4 regions of the Streptomyces umbrinus genome follow, and region 2 is predicted to be linked to each of the others. Evidence: riboswitches for the same ligand, from Rfam matches in the RefSeq annotation. Region 2 holds a riboswitch; each other region holds the start of a gene.

Region 1 (3,842 bases), 3.0 Mb from region 2:
TCCGGGCCGAGCTGCTCGATGACGGCGAGGACGGCCTTCTCGACACCCTTGCCGAGGTAGCGGTTGGGGTCTCCGTCACGGAGCTCAACAGCCTCGAAGGCACCTGTGGAGGCGCCGGACGGAACGGCGGCACGACCCGTGCTGCCGTCGTCGAGGCCGACCTCGACCTCGACCGTGGGGTTGCCTCGGGAGTCCAGGATTTCCCGGGCTACGACGACGTCGATGGACGGCACGAGCATCTCCTTCTGGGATGTGACGCAAGCTGTTCCGGGCCGAAGGCCCGGTTGGGTGCGGACCTGTGGTGGCCCCGCGGCATGAGCCTAACCGGCTGCCGGGGTTCGGCCAGCCCTCGACCGCCTCCTGGACAGAACCGAGAGTAAATTGTTTCCGAACGGAACAAAGCGAGAGGGAAGCGCGAGGGAAGCAGAGAGGGAAGAACAAGGGGAGCGTGGGAACGAAAAAGCCCCGCCCCGGTGCGTACGGGGGAACACGCACCGGAGCGGGGAGCCCGTGGGGGACGGGGGTGGCCCTCACGAGGCCTCCACTATGGGGGACACGGATGTGAGGGCGCTGTGGTTCAGCCGCGATTCGATTGTGGGCCGGAGATCCGGCTGATCCGGAGATCCCGCCGAGGCTGAGCGGCCAGGGCCTCGGCCGGGACGTGACGTGCCGTCCGGACAATCGAAGTGGGGGTCGCGGCCGACGGGTGTCAGCTGAGGTGCAGCTGCTGGCCCGGGAAGATGAAGTCGGCGTCGTCGACGATGTCGTCGTTCAGCTTGTACAGCTTCTGCCAGCCGCCCTTGACGTTCTTCTTCTCGGCGATCTCGCTGAGGGTGTCACCCTTGACGACCTTGTACTCGCCGTCGCCCTTCTTGACCTTCTTGCCGGTCGGGGTCTCGACGGTCTTCTTCGCGGTCGAGCGCTCCTGGGAACGCGAGGCGCGCTCCTCGGAGGACTTGGTGCTCTGCTGCTGCTGAGACTGCGAGGTGCTCTGGCCGGAGTTGCCCGAGTTCGAGGGAGCCGGGGCGCCACCGGTCGAGGCGCCGGACAGGCCCACGCCACAGCTCGGCCAGGCACCCTTGCCCTGGCCCGCGAGGACCTTCTCGGCGACGGCTATCTGCTGGGACTTGGAGGCCTGGTTGGCCGTGGAGGCGTACGCCGTGCCGCCGTACGCGGCCCAGGTGGAGGCCGAGAACTGCAGGCCGCCGTAGTAGCCGTTGCCGGTGTTGATCGACCAGTTGCCGCCGGACTCGCACTGGGCGACGGCGTCCCACTCGGAGGCGGTGGCGGCGGAGGCCCCCGTGGCGCCCATCAGCGGGACGGCGACGGCCGCGGTGGTGACACCGGCGAGCGTGGCGATACGGGTGGCCTTGGACGGGCGGCGGTGCTTGCCCTTGCCGGAAAGCAGCATGAAGTGATCCCCTCACCGACGCCTGCGAGGTGAGCTGTCGGGTTCGGGCCGAGTGAGTTGCCCGGCCGCGCGACACTGCTGTCACGCGGCTTAACCCCAAGCCGTACCTGGCCTCAACGACCGGGTCCGGCACTTACCTTGGGTCCCCCGCTCCTGCCTACGGCGCTTGACGCGACGACTGTTCCCGTACGGCCGCTGGCAGGATTCGGCGTTGCGACCGTCGGGGCTCACCAGTGGCGAGCGGTCACGACCGTAGACACGCGATCCGCCGAATTTCAAAGACGATCAGGCTCTTGAGATCCATGTCTCACTTTCACCAAATCGGACATTCAGCGCGAACTACCGCTGTTTTTCGCCCGATTCGACGCCTTGATGACCACATGGCACCTCGCGCGGACCGCTACTTGTCCGCCATCCGCAGGCCGTCCACATCGAGGCTCTGACCGGGGATGATGAAGTCCGGGTCGTCACCGATGGCTTCCTTGTTCTCGGCGTAGAGCGCCCGCCATCCGCCCTCGACACCAAGGGAGTCGGCGATCCCCCAGAGACTGTCTCCGGAACGCACGGCGTACGAACCCTCGGCGGCGACGCGCGACTCGCTGTCGCCGCGCGAGGCGTGCCGGCCGGCGGAGTCGTCCGCGCGGGAGTCGGTGGCACCTTCGTCGGCACTGCCACCCCGGTGACGACCGGAGCCGGTGTCTTCCGTTCCGGAACCCTCGGCCGAAGCCTCCCCGTTCTGGGACGACTTGTCCGGGTCGTCACTCTTTGCGGCGGCATCCGTGGAGGAGCTGTCGGAATCCTGTGAGTCGGCGCTGTCGCCGCTACCGCTGGACAAGTCGGACGAACTGGATGAACCAGACGTGTCGGACTTCGTCCCGCTGCTGTCGTCCCCCATGCCCAAGCCGGACAACGGAGTCGGGGAGTCGTCCGCGACCCCCGTGTCGACGTCGGCCGAGCCGGAGTTCTGCGTCAGACCCGCGACGAGACCGCAGGTCGCCCAGGCGCTCGTGCCCTGCTTCGCGAGGATCTTCTCGGCGACGGATATCTGCTGCGAACGGCTGGCCTGGTCGGCGCTCGGCGCGTAGTCGAGGCCGCCGTTGTCCTCCCAGGTCTCCTGGGTCATCTGGAGGCCGCCGTAGTACCCGTTGCCGGAGTTCGCGCTCCACGAGCCGCCGCTCTCGCACTCCGCGACCGCGTCCCAGGTGGTACCGCTTGCGGCGCTCGCGCCGGTCGCACCGAGCAGAGGGATCGCGATGGCCGACCCGGTCACGCCCGCCGCGACGAGGAGAGCCGGAGCCTGACGGGGGCGACGGTGACGACCGTTCCCGGAGAGCATGCGGTTGCCTTTCGCGTGACAGCAAGGACTGCGCACAGCGCACAGCCGACGACTGCGCTTGTGACTGCTGCGGCGGGTGGGACCGGCCGCATTGATGGGTGAACGTATAGGCAGTCGAACTCTTGTCACAAGTCGATGCAGCGCAGATAACGTGAAGATCACAAACTTGACGGAGTCTCATGTTCCGTCGACTCCGTCTGCTAGCCACCCGCTAGTCCGTACGCACCTTCCCGGAAGGGGCGAACTCCACCGGAAGCGTGCGCAATCCGCGCATGATGAGCCCTCCACGCCATCGCAAATCGGCGGAATCGCCCGCGAGTTGCAGGTCGGGGAGGCGGGTGAGCAGCGTGGCCAGCGCGGTCTGGCCCTCCAGCCGGGCGAGGGGTGCGCCGAGGCAGTAGTGGATGCCGTGGCCGTAACCGAGGTGCTGGTTGTCACGTCGGGAGAGGTCCAGGGTGTCGGGCTCGTCGAACCGGGCGGGGTCACGGTCGGCGGCGGCCAGCACGACGAGTACGGGGTCGCCGGCGGCGATGTCCTGCCCGCCGATGCTCAGCGGCTCGGTGGCGAACCGCCAGGTGGCCAGTTCCACGGGTCCGTCGTAGCGGAGCAGTTCCTCGACACCGGTCGCGAGAAGGTCCGTACGGCCGGCCGCGAGCGAGTCCTGGAGCTGCTGCCGCTGCTCGGGGTGGGTGAGCAGCGCGTATGTGCCGTTGCCGATCAGGTTCACGGTCGTCTCGAACCCGGCGAACAGGAGGATGAAGGCCATCGCGGCGGCCTCGTTCTCGGTGAGGTGCTCGCCGTGGTCGGAGGCCCGGATGAGACCGGAGAGGAGGTCCTCGCCCGGGGCGGGCACCTCCGTCAGTTCCTCGCGCTTGCGGTGGATGAGCTCGGCGAGATAGCCGCGCATCTTCTTCACGGACCGCGCCACGCCCCCGCGCGGCCCTCCCCCGTGCCGGATCATCATCCCGGCCCAGTCGCGGAAGTCGTCCTGGTCCTCGCGCGGGACGCCCAGGAGATCGCAGATGGCGTAGATGGGGAGCGGAAAGGCGAACTCGTGGATGAGGTCGGCCTCTCCCTTCTCCACGAACCCGTCGA
Region 2 (3,842 bases):
GAGCACGGGACAGCCGTACCGGTCGGCGATGGCCCGGATATGGAGGTTGTACGTAGCGATCTTGCCGCGCATGTGCTTGAGCACGGGTACGCCACGGGTGTCGAAGCCGGTGGTCACGAGGACCGTGCCGACGGCCGACGTGAGGTCCGCGACGGCACGCTCGAAGCGCTCCGCGACCTCGTCGGGGTCGGTGCCCGGCCGGATGATGTCGTTGCCGCCCGCGCAGAAGGAGACCAGGTCCGGCGCGAGTTCCTTCGCGCGCGTCAACTGGTCCTCGACGATCTGGTCGAGGAGTTTCCCGCGGACGGCGAGGTTGGTGTAGTCGAAGTCGCCCTCGGGCCGACGGTCCGCGAGAAGCACCGCGAACCGGTCGGCCCAGCCGACGAACGCCCCGTCCGGGCCAAGGTCGCCGACGCCCTCGGTGAAGCTGTCCCCCACCGCCACGTACGACCCGATCACTGATCTGTCGTCATTCTTCGAATCGTCTGCCACATCGGGCCATGATTCACCTTCGGGTGTGAGCTACGCGACCGTAGGAAAGGGTTGACGGGCGGTGAGATAAGCCACTCGTCAAGTGTTGGTCAATCCCGGAATAAGGGGCTCGATCAGGGACGTTGTCGCAGCTCCCGCACCCGGAAGTCCGTGATCCTGAAGTGACTCCACACGGTCCGGAACGCGAAGTGGCCGCTCGTGTACGGCTCTTGGTCCACGAAGTCGAAGACGAGCCGCCCGTTGTTCCACCACTGGACCGTCGAGCCGTTGGAGACGATCCGGACCCGGTTGGGCTCGTTCGCCGCGAGCAGCGGCTCCGTGTAGTCGAAGACGAGCGGCCGGACGCCCGCCTCACCGACGTAACGGCGCAGCCTGGTCGTGGTGTTGGAGTTGGCGCCGTATCCGGCGTAGTACGTCGTGAGGTGGTCGTACTCGTCGAGCGCGCCGCCGCGGTGCGTGGCGAAGAGGTCCTCCGGTGAGCGGACGTCCGTGGCGTTCCAGAAGTTGTTGAGGTCCGAGACCCGGTCGTTGGCGCCGCCCGCCGAGACCGGTGTGGCGGTGTATTCCAGGACGTACGGCCCTCGCAGCCTTCGCTTGAACCAGACCGTCGCGCCGCTCGGCACGTCCATCTCCAGAACGCCCTGGGACGCGGTGACGCTGCCGCCGTCCTGCAGCTCTGTCGCCCACTGGCCGAGGCCGTGCCGGAAGTCGTCGCGGGCGATGAGTCGCCCCGGACGGTACCGGGCCGCCGCGCTCGCCGTCTGCGTGGGGACCAGCGCGGCGAGTGCGACACCGGTGGCCAGGGCTCCGAACGTTCTGCGTGTGGTCGTCATGAAGACCTCCAAGGCATGGAAGACGCATAGAAAGCGCTTGCGGAGATCACTGTGTCCGGCTTCCGCACCCCTGTCGACCCATCGCCCGGCCATGCCACAGAACCAAAACACCGAAGACCGGACCCCGGGGATCACAGGGTCCGGCCTTCGGAGACGAGCGGAGTGGTACGCCGTCCGGGCGCGCCTGGCGTCGGGTCAGACGGAGACGCCCTTGCCACGCAGGTACGCCAGCGGGTCCACGTCCGAGCCGTAGTCCGGGGTGGTGCGGATCTCGAAGTGCAGGTGCGGGCCGGTGACGTTGCCCGTCGCGCCGGAGAGGCCGACCTGCTGGCCCTCGGTCACGGCCTGTCCGGCCGAGACGGAGAGGGAGGACAGGTGGGCGTACTGGGCGTAGTGGCCGTCTTCGAGCTGGATGACGACCTGGTTGCCGTACGCGCCGCCCCAGCCGGCCGAGACGACCGTGCCCGCGCCGACGGACTTGAGGGACGTGCCGGTCGGGACCACGAAGTCGACGCCGGTGTGGTATCCGCTGGACCACATACTGCCCGACATCTTGTACGGGGTACCGACGCCCGCGCCCGCGACCGGCAGCGTGAAGCCGGCGGCACCGGCTTCGGACGCGGCCTTGGGAGCGGCGGCGGCCTTCGGGGCCGCGACCTTCTTCGCGGAGGACTGGGTGGCCTTGGAGGCGCCGGAGTCGGAGCTCGAAGCGGCGGCGGCCTTGCCGATCGACAGCTTCAGGCCCGGGTGGATCAGCGCCGGGTCACCGCCGATCGCCTTGCGGTTGTCCTCGTACAGCTTCTTCCAGCCACCGTTGACGTCCTGCGTGTCGGCGATCTTCGACAGGGAGTCGCCCGCACGCACGGAATAGGTCTTGGCCGCGGCCTTCTTCGCCTCGGCCTTCTTGCCGGCGGCGGCAGGCGCCGATTCGGCGGCCTTGTTCGCGACATTCGAGACGCTCGCCACGGAATCGGCGGCGGACTGCGGAGTCGCGGCGTGCGCTCCGGTCGCGCCGAGCAGCGGAAGGGCGAGCGCCGCGCCGCCGGTTCCGGCGACGGCTATGGAGCGGGTGAAACGCTGGGACTTGGGACGGCGGTGCTTACCCTTCGCGGGCATGGCAAATTCCTCTCCGGCGCCTGCGAGGTGAGCTGTCGGGTGCGAGCTGGAGATGCCCGGCCGTGTTTGCGCACGACTTAACCCCTAGCCGTTCCGGAGACCGGAACAGGCGTTCTACCTGTGGGTCCCCCGCTCCTGCCGTGTACGGGTGGGTGAGCGGATTCCGGGCGGCGGCAGGATTGGGCGTCCGTCCGGATTGGTGGCGAACGTAAGCGACATGAAGACGCAGGAACAACCTCTGGGGTTTCCTGTGTGCCCCGTTCTCTTGATCCCTGACCGAAATGACGGTCACGCTGCGTAAATCCGGGATCTCCCCCGTTTGTTAAATCCCTGAAAACGCAGCCGAATTACGTGAACATGGCGACAGCGGACCGTCACGAATATGACGCTGCTCACTGAGTGCCGTTTCAGGAGCCTTTATTCCAGAGCGAGTTGGAACTTAGCCTCCATTACGGACACAACAGTCACATGCGACGCAGTCGGAAAACTGCCGCATCAAGGTCACCCTGCAGCCCCGTCCGCAACCCGTGATGCAACAGCACCGCACCTCGGTGGACTTCGCCCGTTTCAAGGCATTCGTACGCCGCTGTCGGGTCGAGTCCGCGCAGCCGCACAGGAGCGACCGGCTCGCCGTAGTGCTGGGCCTGGAGCCAGGCGAGGACCACGACCTCGCCGTCACGCGAGTACTGCACGGCGCTCAGCCCGCCCTCCGGCGCCCGCAGCCGGTGAAGGTCCCCGCCCTGCACGACGGGCCGGATCTCCTTGTAGAGCTCCACCCACGTCCGCGCCTCGGCCAGCTCCTCGTCGCTCCACCGCGTCAGGTCGCCGCCGACACCGAGCACTCCGGCCATCGCGCTCACGAAGCGGAAGCGCAGCGAACTGACGCGACCGTTGAGCTGGACGTTCGGACTGTCGGTGACCCAGGCGGCCATGGTCCGCGCGGGATGCACCTGGCTGAAGCCGTGCTGGATGGCGAGCCGGTCGAGCGGGTCGGTGTTGTCCGAGGTCCACACCTGATCCGTACGCGCCATGATCCCGAGGTCGATACGGCCGCCGCCGCCCGAGCACGACTCGAAGGCGACGCCCGGGTGGGCCGCCCGCAGCCGGTCCAAGAGGCGGTACAGGGCGTGCACATGGTCCACCCAGAGCCGCTGCGGGTAGGCCTCGCCGGACCACCCCGCGTCGGTGAAGCAGCGGTTGAAGTCCCACTTCACATAGTCGATCGGCGCACTGGAGAGCAGCGTGTCGAGCTGCTCCCAGAGATACTCCTGGACGTCATCGCGGGCGAGGTTCAGTACGAGCTGATTGCGCAGCTCCGTCCTCTTTCGTCCCGGTTGGAACTGCACCCAGTCGGGGTGCGCGCGGTACAGCTCGCTGTCCGGGTTGACCATCTCGGGCTCG
Region 3 (3,842 bases), 3.8 Mb from region 2:
AAGACTTCGAGGTCGGACGAACCCAGCTTGCGGAGAGAGGTCATGGATGGGTCAACGGCCGTACCGGACGGCCGTATTCCGCACCCAGGAGCCTCTCGGGCCCGCCTTACGGGTCAGGCCCGTCCTACGGGGTGAGCCCCTTGCCCCGCAGCCACGCCATCGGGTCGATGCCGTCGCCACCGCTGGTGTGGACCTCCAGGTGGAGGTGCGCCCCGGTGACGTTGCCGGTCGCGCCCACGCGGCCGATGATGTCGCCGGTGTTCACCTTCTGCCCGACGCTGACGCCGATCGACGACTGGTGCGCGTACCAGATCTCCGTACCGTCATCGAGTTCGAGGACCGTGCGGTAGCCGTACGACCCGTTCCAGCCGGCTTCCTTGATCGTGCCGCTGTGAACGGCCTTGATCGGGGTACCCGTGGGAGCGGCGAAGTCCAGACCCGTGTGCTGACCGGACGACCACAGCGCACCGGACTGCCCGAAGGTCGAGGTGATCGTGTACGAGGAGGTGGGGAGCGTGAACTGCTTGGCGAGCTCGGCGAGGCGCGCGGCCTCGGCCTTCTCCTTGGCCTCCTGGTCCGCCTTCTTCTTGGCGGCGGCGACCTTGGCCTCGGCGGCGTCCCGCTCCTTGGCGGCCAGCGTGGCGGCCTTCTTCGCGGCGGCGGCCTCGGCGGCCTCCTGGGCCTCGCGGTCCACCTGGTCCTGCTGCTGCTCGGCCTGGAGCATGATGCGGGCGCGCAGGGCCTCGCCCGCGTCCGAGTTGCCCTGCTCGGCGTCGGCGGTGGTGAGGCCGACGGCGGTGATCGGGGTGCTGGAGCCCTCGGGGGCGTCGTCGTCCGAGAACGGCGAGCCGACGTTCGGCAGGTCGGGGATCGAGATCGACACCGGGGGCTTGCCGGTCTGCGCGCTGGCCATGCCACCCGCACCGACGGCGGCTATGACGCCGACGCCCAGAACGGTCGAGCTACGGGCGAGTCCGCCGCCGCGCTGCTTGGCGACGCGGTGCCGGCCGCGGACGGGAAGGACGGTCTCCGCGCTGGGATTCCAGACCTCCCACGTCTCCTCGTCCTTACGAGCGCCGTAGGCGAATGTGTCGGGCTTCTTCTCGCCCGAGGACTCACCCGTCAACTCATCCGGAACGAACGAGGGTGTGAGGGCAGACCGGTTGGACGCCACGTAGGCGCACTCCTTTCCTTCCTTCTCGCCTACCGGGTTAGCTGACGGGTTCGGAGCAGGAAGGTCTCCTACGCGCGTCAACCGCGGTGCGCTACACCGCGAAGACGAGCGATTCACCCCAAGTGGTGGTTCCCCGGTTCCCTTGCGGGATTCGGCGCGTGCGCACGGAGCCGACTCTTGTGACGGCTGGGACGACCGCGCTGCGTTATCGAACGTTAATAGACCCGGGCACCGGATTCCAAGCTGTTCCTGATGATCGTTACGGCTCTTGGCCTGGACTAACAGGTCACGAGCGGGGTAAATCGGGCGAGTTGATCGACATTCAGGAACGGGAGCCCTGTTGATGATGCGTCAGATGCTGTGCGGAGGGATGCTGTTCGACTACGAACGGTGATAAAGGCCGCCGAAAGAGCGACGCATCTCACGGCCGCCGCACTCATGACCGTCACGCAATCACCACGACCGCACCCTCACGGCCGCCGCACCGCGAGCAGTGCCATGTCGTCGGTCGCCCCGCCCCCGGTGTGCCGCAGGACGTCGTCCAGTACCGCGGCGAGCAACGCGTCGGGCCCGGGGAAGACCCGCCCGGACAGCCGCCGCGCCGGGTCGTAGAAGACGTCTCGCCGGTCCCGCGCCTCGGACAGCCCGTCCGTGTGGAAGAGCAGCATGGCCCCGCCCGGGAACGCCTCCTCCTGCGCGCGGTCGGGCCAGGCCCCCAACTCCCCGGTCCCGAGCGGCAGGGCCGGCTCAGGCGCGGCGAGCGTACGTACCTCTCCGTCGCCGTGCAGCAGGAGTGGCCCGGGGTGGCCGCGGTTCACGAGGCGTACGACCGGGGTGCCGTGCGGGATCTCGGCGAGCACGGCGGTGGTGAAGTCCTCGAGGACCGCGATGATGTCCCGCCGGACGCCTTCGCGCGCGAGTGCCCGCTCCAGCCGCTGGGCGACCGCCTCCAGGCTCGCCTCCTGCTCGGCGGCCTCCCGGAAGGCACCGATGAGTACGGCGACGACGGCGACCGCTCCCATGCCCTTGCCCCGTACGTCGCCCACGAGGAGCCGTACACCGTGCGGGGTGTCCTGCACGGCGTACAGATCGCCCCCGATGAACGCACCCTCCTGCGCGGCCTCGTACCGTGCCGCGATCTCGAGACCACCGATCCGCGCGGCCGGTTCGGGCAGTACGGCCCGCTGGGCGGCCTCCGCGATCTCGCGGGCGGTGGCGAGGCGTGCGTTGCCGCGTCCCACGAGCCGGTTGATGCCGACGGCGAGCACGGCGGCCGTGGCCACGGTGAGGACCTCGGTGACCGCGCCCGCGTCGAAGGCGAACCTGAGGTGCACGAGGGCCATGCCCACGGTCGCCGCGATTCCCGTCCACACCGTGGCGCCGAGCGAGAAGAGGGGCGCCGCGATGAGCACCGCGGCCGTGAAGAAGGGAGCCGCGGTGAAGTCCTGCGGGCTGAGGAGGTCGTAGCAGACGCCGGCGACGATCAGCAGCTCCGGCAGCGCGCGGACGAGGGTGCGCTGGTGCGAGGCGGTCCTCTCCACGGGCTCGACGCGCACCGGCTCCTGCTCCTCCACCTGTCCAGGCTTCCGGGAGCGGGGGTGGCGGGCGAGCGGACGGGGACCGGGCGGGTGAAGAGACCTGGGAACACCCGAGAAAGCACCTGAGGAAGCGCCTGAAGAAATACCCGGGAAAACACCTGAGGCCGGAATCCTTGATCGGATTCCGGCCCCAGGCCTTCAGTAGCGGGGACAGGATTTGAACCTGCGACCTCTGGGTTATGAGCCCAGCGAGCTACCGAGCTGCTCCACCCCGCGTCGTTGACTCCACTGTACGCCATCTGCGGGACCCGAAGCACACGCGTTAACTTCGCCCGCGCTTCACCGGGTGGTTTGGTACGAAACATGCCGATCGGCGATACGGGTCGGCCCTGCCCGTCGTCCATACCGACGGGAAACGGGCCGGTCAGGCCAGATGACGGTTGGGCGCCTTCGCGTCGGCCTCGTACTCCGCCAGCACCAGGACGTCGGCGCCGGCCGCGGCCAGCAGCCCGCTCCCGTCCGCGCCCGCCACGAAGGTGTCCGGCTCCCGCCAGGCGGTCACGACCCTGCGTACGCCCGCGTCGAGGATCAGCCGGGCGCAGGGCGCGGGCCGTGACGCGCGGCGGGCGCACGGCTCCAGGCTGCTGTAGACCGTGGCGGTCGCGAGCCGCGGATCACCCTGCTCGATCTTGGCGAGGGCGGCCTCCTCGGCATGGGAGACGGGGTCGGACTCACGGGAGTACCCGCGGGCCAGCTCCGTACCGTCGGCCGCGACGACGACCGCGCCGACGCTGAAGGCGGTCCGCGAGGGCGGGCACTCGGCGGCCAGTTCGCAGGCGAGCGCGAGCCATCGGTGGTCGGCGGCGGAGGGTACGGTCCCGGTGCCGGGCGCGGTGGGGACGTACCGCATGAGGACGACGTCCCCCACGGGCCTCGTCTCGATCAGCCGCAGCCGGTTGCGGGGGCCGCCCGGGTAGTCGCCGGGCCCGAACAGCCGGGGCGCGTCCGGCTCACCCACGACGAGGGGCGCGAGGGCGAGCTGCAGTTCGTCGGCGAGGCCCTGGCGGAGGAGCTGGGTGTGGACGCGGCCGCCGCCCTCGACCATGAGCCGCCGTACGCCGCGTACGTCG
Region 4 (3,842 bases), 7.9 Mb from region 2:
CTGCCACCGCACACCGTGCAGACGGGTGCTCGAAGGTAGGGACCGAGGCAGGGGGGCGGGCATGGTGCCTCCTTATGCGCCGTGAGCTACACCGGCGATGAAATCCAACGTTTCCTCGGGCGAAAGGGCGTGGACCTGAAGGGAGTCGAAGGCCTCGCTGTAGGCCTGGAGGTCTTCTTTCCGTTCGAGATAGAGGCTACTCGTCAAGTGGTCTAGAACAACCACATCCAGATCAGATGTGTTCGGAAACGAAAAAATAACAAAGGGCCCTGTCACGCCGACATGAGCTCCAACTCCGAACGGCAGCACCTGAATCCGCACGTGAGGGAGTTGCGCGGCCTCTCCGAGGTGCTCCAACTGCCGTGCCATGACCTCCGGTCCGCCGACCGTCCGTCGTAGGGCCGCCTCGTCGAGAACCGCACTCAGTCGGAGCGGTGGATTCGAACGCAGTACGTCCTGACGGGCGAGGCGCACCTCCACCAGCGCGTCGACCTTGTCGTCCGGCGCACCGTCCACGGCCGCCAGGGTCACCTCACGGGCGTACTCCGGCGTCTGGAGAAGCCCCGGCACGACCGAGTTCTCCAGCGTGCGCATCACGCTGGCCTGCGACTCCAGGCTGATGAAGTCGCTGTAGGTGGACGGCAGAAGACCCCGGTAGGCGTGCCACCAGTGGTGCCGGCCGTTGTCGTCGGAGCCCGCCAGCACCACGAGCAACTCGCGCAGTTCCGCGTCCCGGACGTCGTAGGCGTCGAGGAGCAGCTCCACGTCCGCCGGCTTCACCCCGCTGCGGCCGGTCTCGATCCGGCTCACCTTCGACTGGTGCCAGCCGACGAGCCGGGCCGCCTCGCCGCTCTTGAGGCCCGCACGGGCACGCAGGGCACGCAGTTCGGCGCCGAGTTTCCGGCGGCGCACAGCGGGACCGTACTGCATGGCCGTCTCCTTCCGACCGTCGCGACGGCGCTATATCGTCCGGCGTCACGCCGACCGTAGAGGACAAACCGGCCCCCCGCCCAAATACGGTCGGCCGTCGCAGAGTTCACCGCTTCGAGCGACAGATATATGCATATCTCGGTGGATCGCCACCGTGAACGCCGAGGTAGTGGCACTCTGGCGCAAGCACCAGTCCGGGACCGTACTCGAAGTCATCCGCTTCGTGTCGGACTCCGGTCCCGTGGGAAAGGGACGACCTCGCCATGGCAGACCACCAGGAAGCATCCGTCACTCTGCCGAGCGATCCCGCCTCGGTCTACGCCGCCCGCACATACGTCATGAACGTGCTGGCCGAATGGGGACTTCCATCCGACACGGAGGCGGCCGACACGGTCCGGCTCATCGTCTCGGAGCTCGCCACCAACGCCGTACAGCACACGTTCGGGCAGTCGCCCACCTTCACGGTGGACATCGAACTCGACCGCGACGAACAACTGCGCATCGGCGTGACCGACAGTCACCCGCGCTTCCCGAAACGGTTGCCCGCGGCCGTCCAGCAGGACAACGGCCGCGGCATGGTGATCGTCCGCTGGCTGACGGTCGAGTGCGGCGGCAAGCTGACGGTCCGGCCCACCAGAGAGGGTGGCAAGACGGTCTCGATCATGCTGCCGTGGACGGCGCCGGTGCAGCCCGTGAGAGCGGACTGAGCGCCGTGCCCCGCTGGTGGCGTGAAGGGCTCGCTAGTCCTTGTCGGCGGAGCCCTGCATCAGATGGGGGATGAGCGCCCACAGCCCCGCACAGACGACCAGGGTGCTCGCACCCGCCGCGATGCCGCCCGCCCGGCCCGTCGCCACGTCCACGACGAGCAGGACCGAACCGGAGAGGGCGAGCGCGAGCACGCCGAGCCCGATCTGGGCCAGATGCGATGAGGCGTTCACGACCTGGGGCTTGGCGCCCTGCTGGAAGAGCCGGCGATGGAGCGCGGCCGGGGCCGTGAAGAGGGCGGCGGCCAGTACGGAGAGCAGCAGCGTGACGACGTACGTGGTGCGCTGGAAGGTGTCCAGGGAGGGGAAGCGCGGGGTGAACGCGAGGGTGAGCAGGAAGGCGAAGAGGATCTGCACCCCGGTCTGCGTGACCCGCAGTTCCTGGAGCAGTTCGTTGAAGTTGCGGTCGGCGCGCTCGAGCCGCGTCTCGTTGCGCTCCTCGTGGTGATGAAGGTCGCCCATAAGTGAAGGAGTAACCACTCTGCCGCGAATATCACGCACCGGGCCCCGGAAGGTGGCCGCGGCGATCACCGCAGCCACCTTCCGGGCGGGTCACCTGACCCGGCCGTACCAGACGCTCTTCGTCCAGATCTTCTGGAGCTTCACCACTTCCCCGGTCTTCGGGGAGTGCCAGATCCGTCCCTTCCCGGCGTAGATGCCGACGTGGTAGACGTTCCGGCCCGAGTGGAAGAAGACCAGGTCCCCCTGCTTGCGATTCGAAGCGGAGACATGGTTCGTCTTGTTGTACTGCGCGGCAGCCGTACGCGGCAGGGACTTGCCCGCCTTCTTGAACGAGTAGAGCGTGAGACCGGAGCAGTCGAAGCGCTTGGGCCCCACGGCCCCGTACTTGTACGGGGAGCCCTTCTTGGAGGCCGCTACCTGGAGTGCCTTCGTCGCGGGTGTGGCCGCTTCCGCGCCGGACGTGAATCCGGGGGCCACGATGCCGCCGCCGACAGCGGCGATGGTGAGAGCCGATGCGGTACCGGCCCTGCTGAACAGCGACGGGACACGATTGAGCGCAGTCATGCGCAACCCTTCGTCAGCCGCCTGTGAAGGATGACCTGTCGGATTCGGGCTGGCGAAGTTGCCCGGCCGCTGACGCGGCTTCACCCCAAGGGCTGCTCGGCCCGGTCATGGCGTGACCGTTCCGGCGACCCGTCGTGCCTGGGTCCTCCACTCCTGCCGATCCACTTCTGTCGACCGGTCATCCGGGCGGCGGCAGGACTCGGCGTCCGCCCGGATCGCCCCGCCGCTTGTGGCGGGGGCTTGTCGTCGGAAGGGATCTTGACGCACGGATGTCCCAAAAGCCGAGCGGAATCGGCGATTTGTGGGCTTACTCACCACTCACCCGTTCGGGTGGACAGCCATTCCCAAGGGAGGGCGTCGAGGGGGTCGACGACCCTCGTACCAGCACCGGAACGTCTGATTCCGTACGGAGGCTACACATGTTGCGCAACTCCCACGGGCCTGTAAAAGCAGCTCTGGCTACGCTGTTCGGTGGTACACCTTTCGGTCCGTTTGAACTCTGACCCGGACGTCCCGTCAGATGCCTGCGTGACGCCGGGTCCGTGGCGGTACGTCAGCTGTCGGAGCGCGGCGGTAGCGCGATCCGGCCCGCTCGGCGCTCACCGTCGAGGACGCGCAGCGCCCGCGCCAGGGTCGGCGCGTGCACCTCGTGCTCGCCGCGTTGGTGCATCAGGGCCAGTGCGTCACGCAGCGCGGCAGCCTTGCCGACCAGGGCCTGGGCGGCCCGCAGCCCCCGGTAAGTGTCCCCGGAGTGGGCCGGGTTGATCCGGCCGAGCAGGTCCACCACTTCAAGGTAACGGTCGATCAGTTCGGCCTCGGCGCGGGTCAGGGCCGGCAGCGGCGGCAACTCGGGTGGGAGCATCGGCCGCTCACCTCGCGCCGCGTGCGCTCTGGGTGGACTTCCGGCTCGGGACGATCCGGTCGATCAGTCCGTACTCCAGCGCCGCCTGCGCGTCCAGGATCTTGTCCCGCTCGATGTCCGCACCGATCCGCTCCCGGCTCTGGCCCGAATGACGGGCGAGCATCTCCTCCAACTGCTCACGGGTACGCATCAACTCGTCGGCCTGAATGGCCAGGTCGGACGCCTGTCCCTGGACGGGCTCGGAGAGCGACGGCTGGTGG

The links. A riboswitch is a leader RNA that binds a small molecule or an ion and turns the genes downstream of it on or off. The one in region 2 is predicted to bind cyclic di-AMP.
Region 1: linked by a shared signal. The riboswitch ahead of QF035_RS21780 (LysM peptidoglycan-binding domain-containing protein) and the one ahead of QF035_RS09605 (M23 family metallopeptidase) in region 2 are both predicted to bind cyclic di-AMP.
Region 3: linked by a shared signal. The riboswitch ahead of QF035_RS25180 (M23 family metallopeptidase) and the one ahead of QF035_RS09605 (M23 family metallopeptidase) in region 2 are both predicted to bind cyclic di-AMP.
Region 4: linked by a shared signal. The riboswitch ahead of QF035_RS43870 (C40 family peptidase) and the one ahead of QF035_RS09605 (M23 family metallopeptidase) in region 2 are both predicted to bind cyclic di-AMP.

The regions. Positions count from the first base shown of each region.
Region 1 is NZ_JAUSZI010000002.1:5,006,471-5,010,312, forward strand. Features, by position in the region: gene eno (phosphopyruvate hydratase) at 1-233, opposite strand, end outside; gene QF035_RS21780 (LysM peptidoglycan-binding domain-containing protein) at 710-1,411, opposite strand; cyclic di-AMP (ydaO/yuaA leader) riboswitch at 1,416-1,586, opposite strand; gene QF035_RS21785 (transglycosylase family protein) at 1,812-2,747, opposite strand; gene QF035_RS21790 (cytochrome P450 family protein) at 2,959-3,842, opposite strand, start outside.
Region 2 is NZ_JAUSZI010000002.1:2,017,637-2,021,478, forward strand. Features, by position in the region: gene QF035_RS09595 (SGNH/GDSL hydrolase family protein) at 1-459, opposite strand, end outside; gene QF035_RS09600 (DUF6250 domain-containing protein) at 606-1,325, opposite strand; gene QF035_RS09605 (M23 family metallopeptidase) at 1,521-2,441, opposite strand; cyclic di-AMP (ydaO/yuaA leader) riboswitch at 2,444-2,610, opposite strand; gene QF035_RS09610 (alpha-galactosidase) at 2,906-3,842, opposite strand, start outside.
Region 3 is NZ_JAUSZI010000002.1:5,770,952-5,774,793, forward strand. Features, by position in the region: gene QF035_RS25175 (aldo/keto reductase) at 1-44, opposite strand, end outside; gene QF035_RS25180 (M23 family metallopeptidase) at 125-1,174, opposite strand; cyclic di-AMP (ydaO/yuaA leader) riboswitch at 1,186-1,341, opposite strand; gene QF035_RS25185 (PP2C family protein-serine/threonine phosphatase) at 1,645-2,748, opposite strand; tRNA gene QF035_RS25190 (tRNA-Met) at 2,915-2,988, opposite strand; gene QF035_RS25195 (dihydrofolate reductase family protein) at 3,137-3,842, opposite strand, start outside.
Region 4 is NZ_JAUSZI010000002.1:9,924,623-9,928,464, forward strand. Features, by position in the region: gene QF035_RS43850 (DUF397 domain-containing protein) at 1-63, opposite strand, end outside; gene QF035_RS43855 (helix-turn-helix domain-containing protein) at 73-930, opposite strand; gene QF035_RS43860 (ATP-binding protein) at 1,194-1,637, shown strand; gene QF035_RS43865 (DUF6328 family protein) at 1,671-2,156, opposite strand; gene QF035_RS43870 (C40 family peptidase) at 2,247-2,720, opposite strand; cyclic di-AMP (ydaO/yuaA leader) riboswitch at 2,724-2,857, opposite strand; gene QF035_RS43875 (hypothetical protein) at 3,274-3,582, opposite strand; gene QF035_RS43880 (ATP-dependent Clp protease proteolytic subunit) at 3,590-3,842, opposite strand, start outside.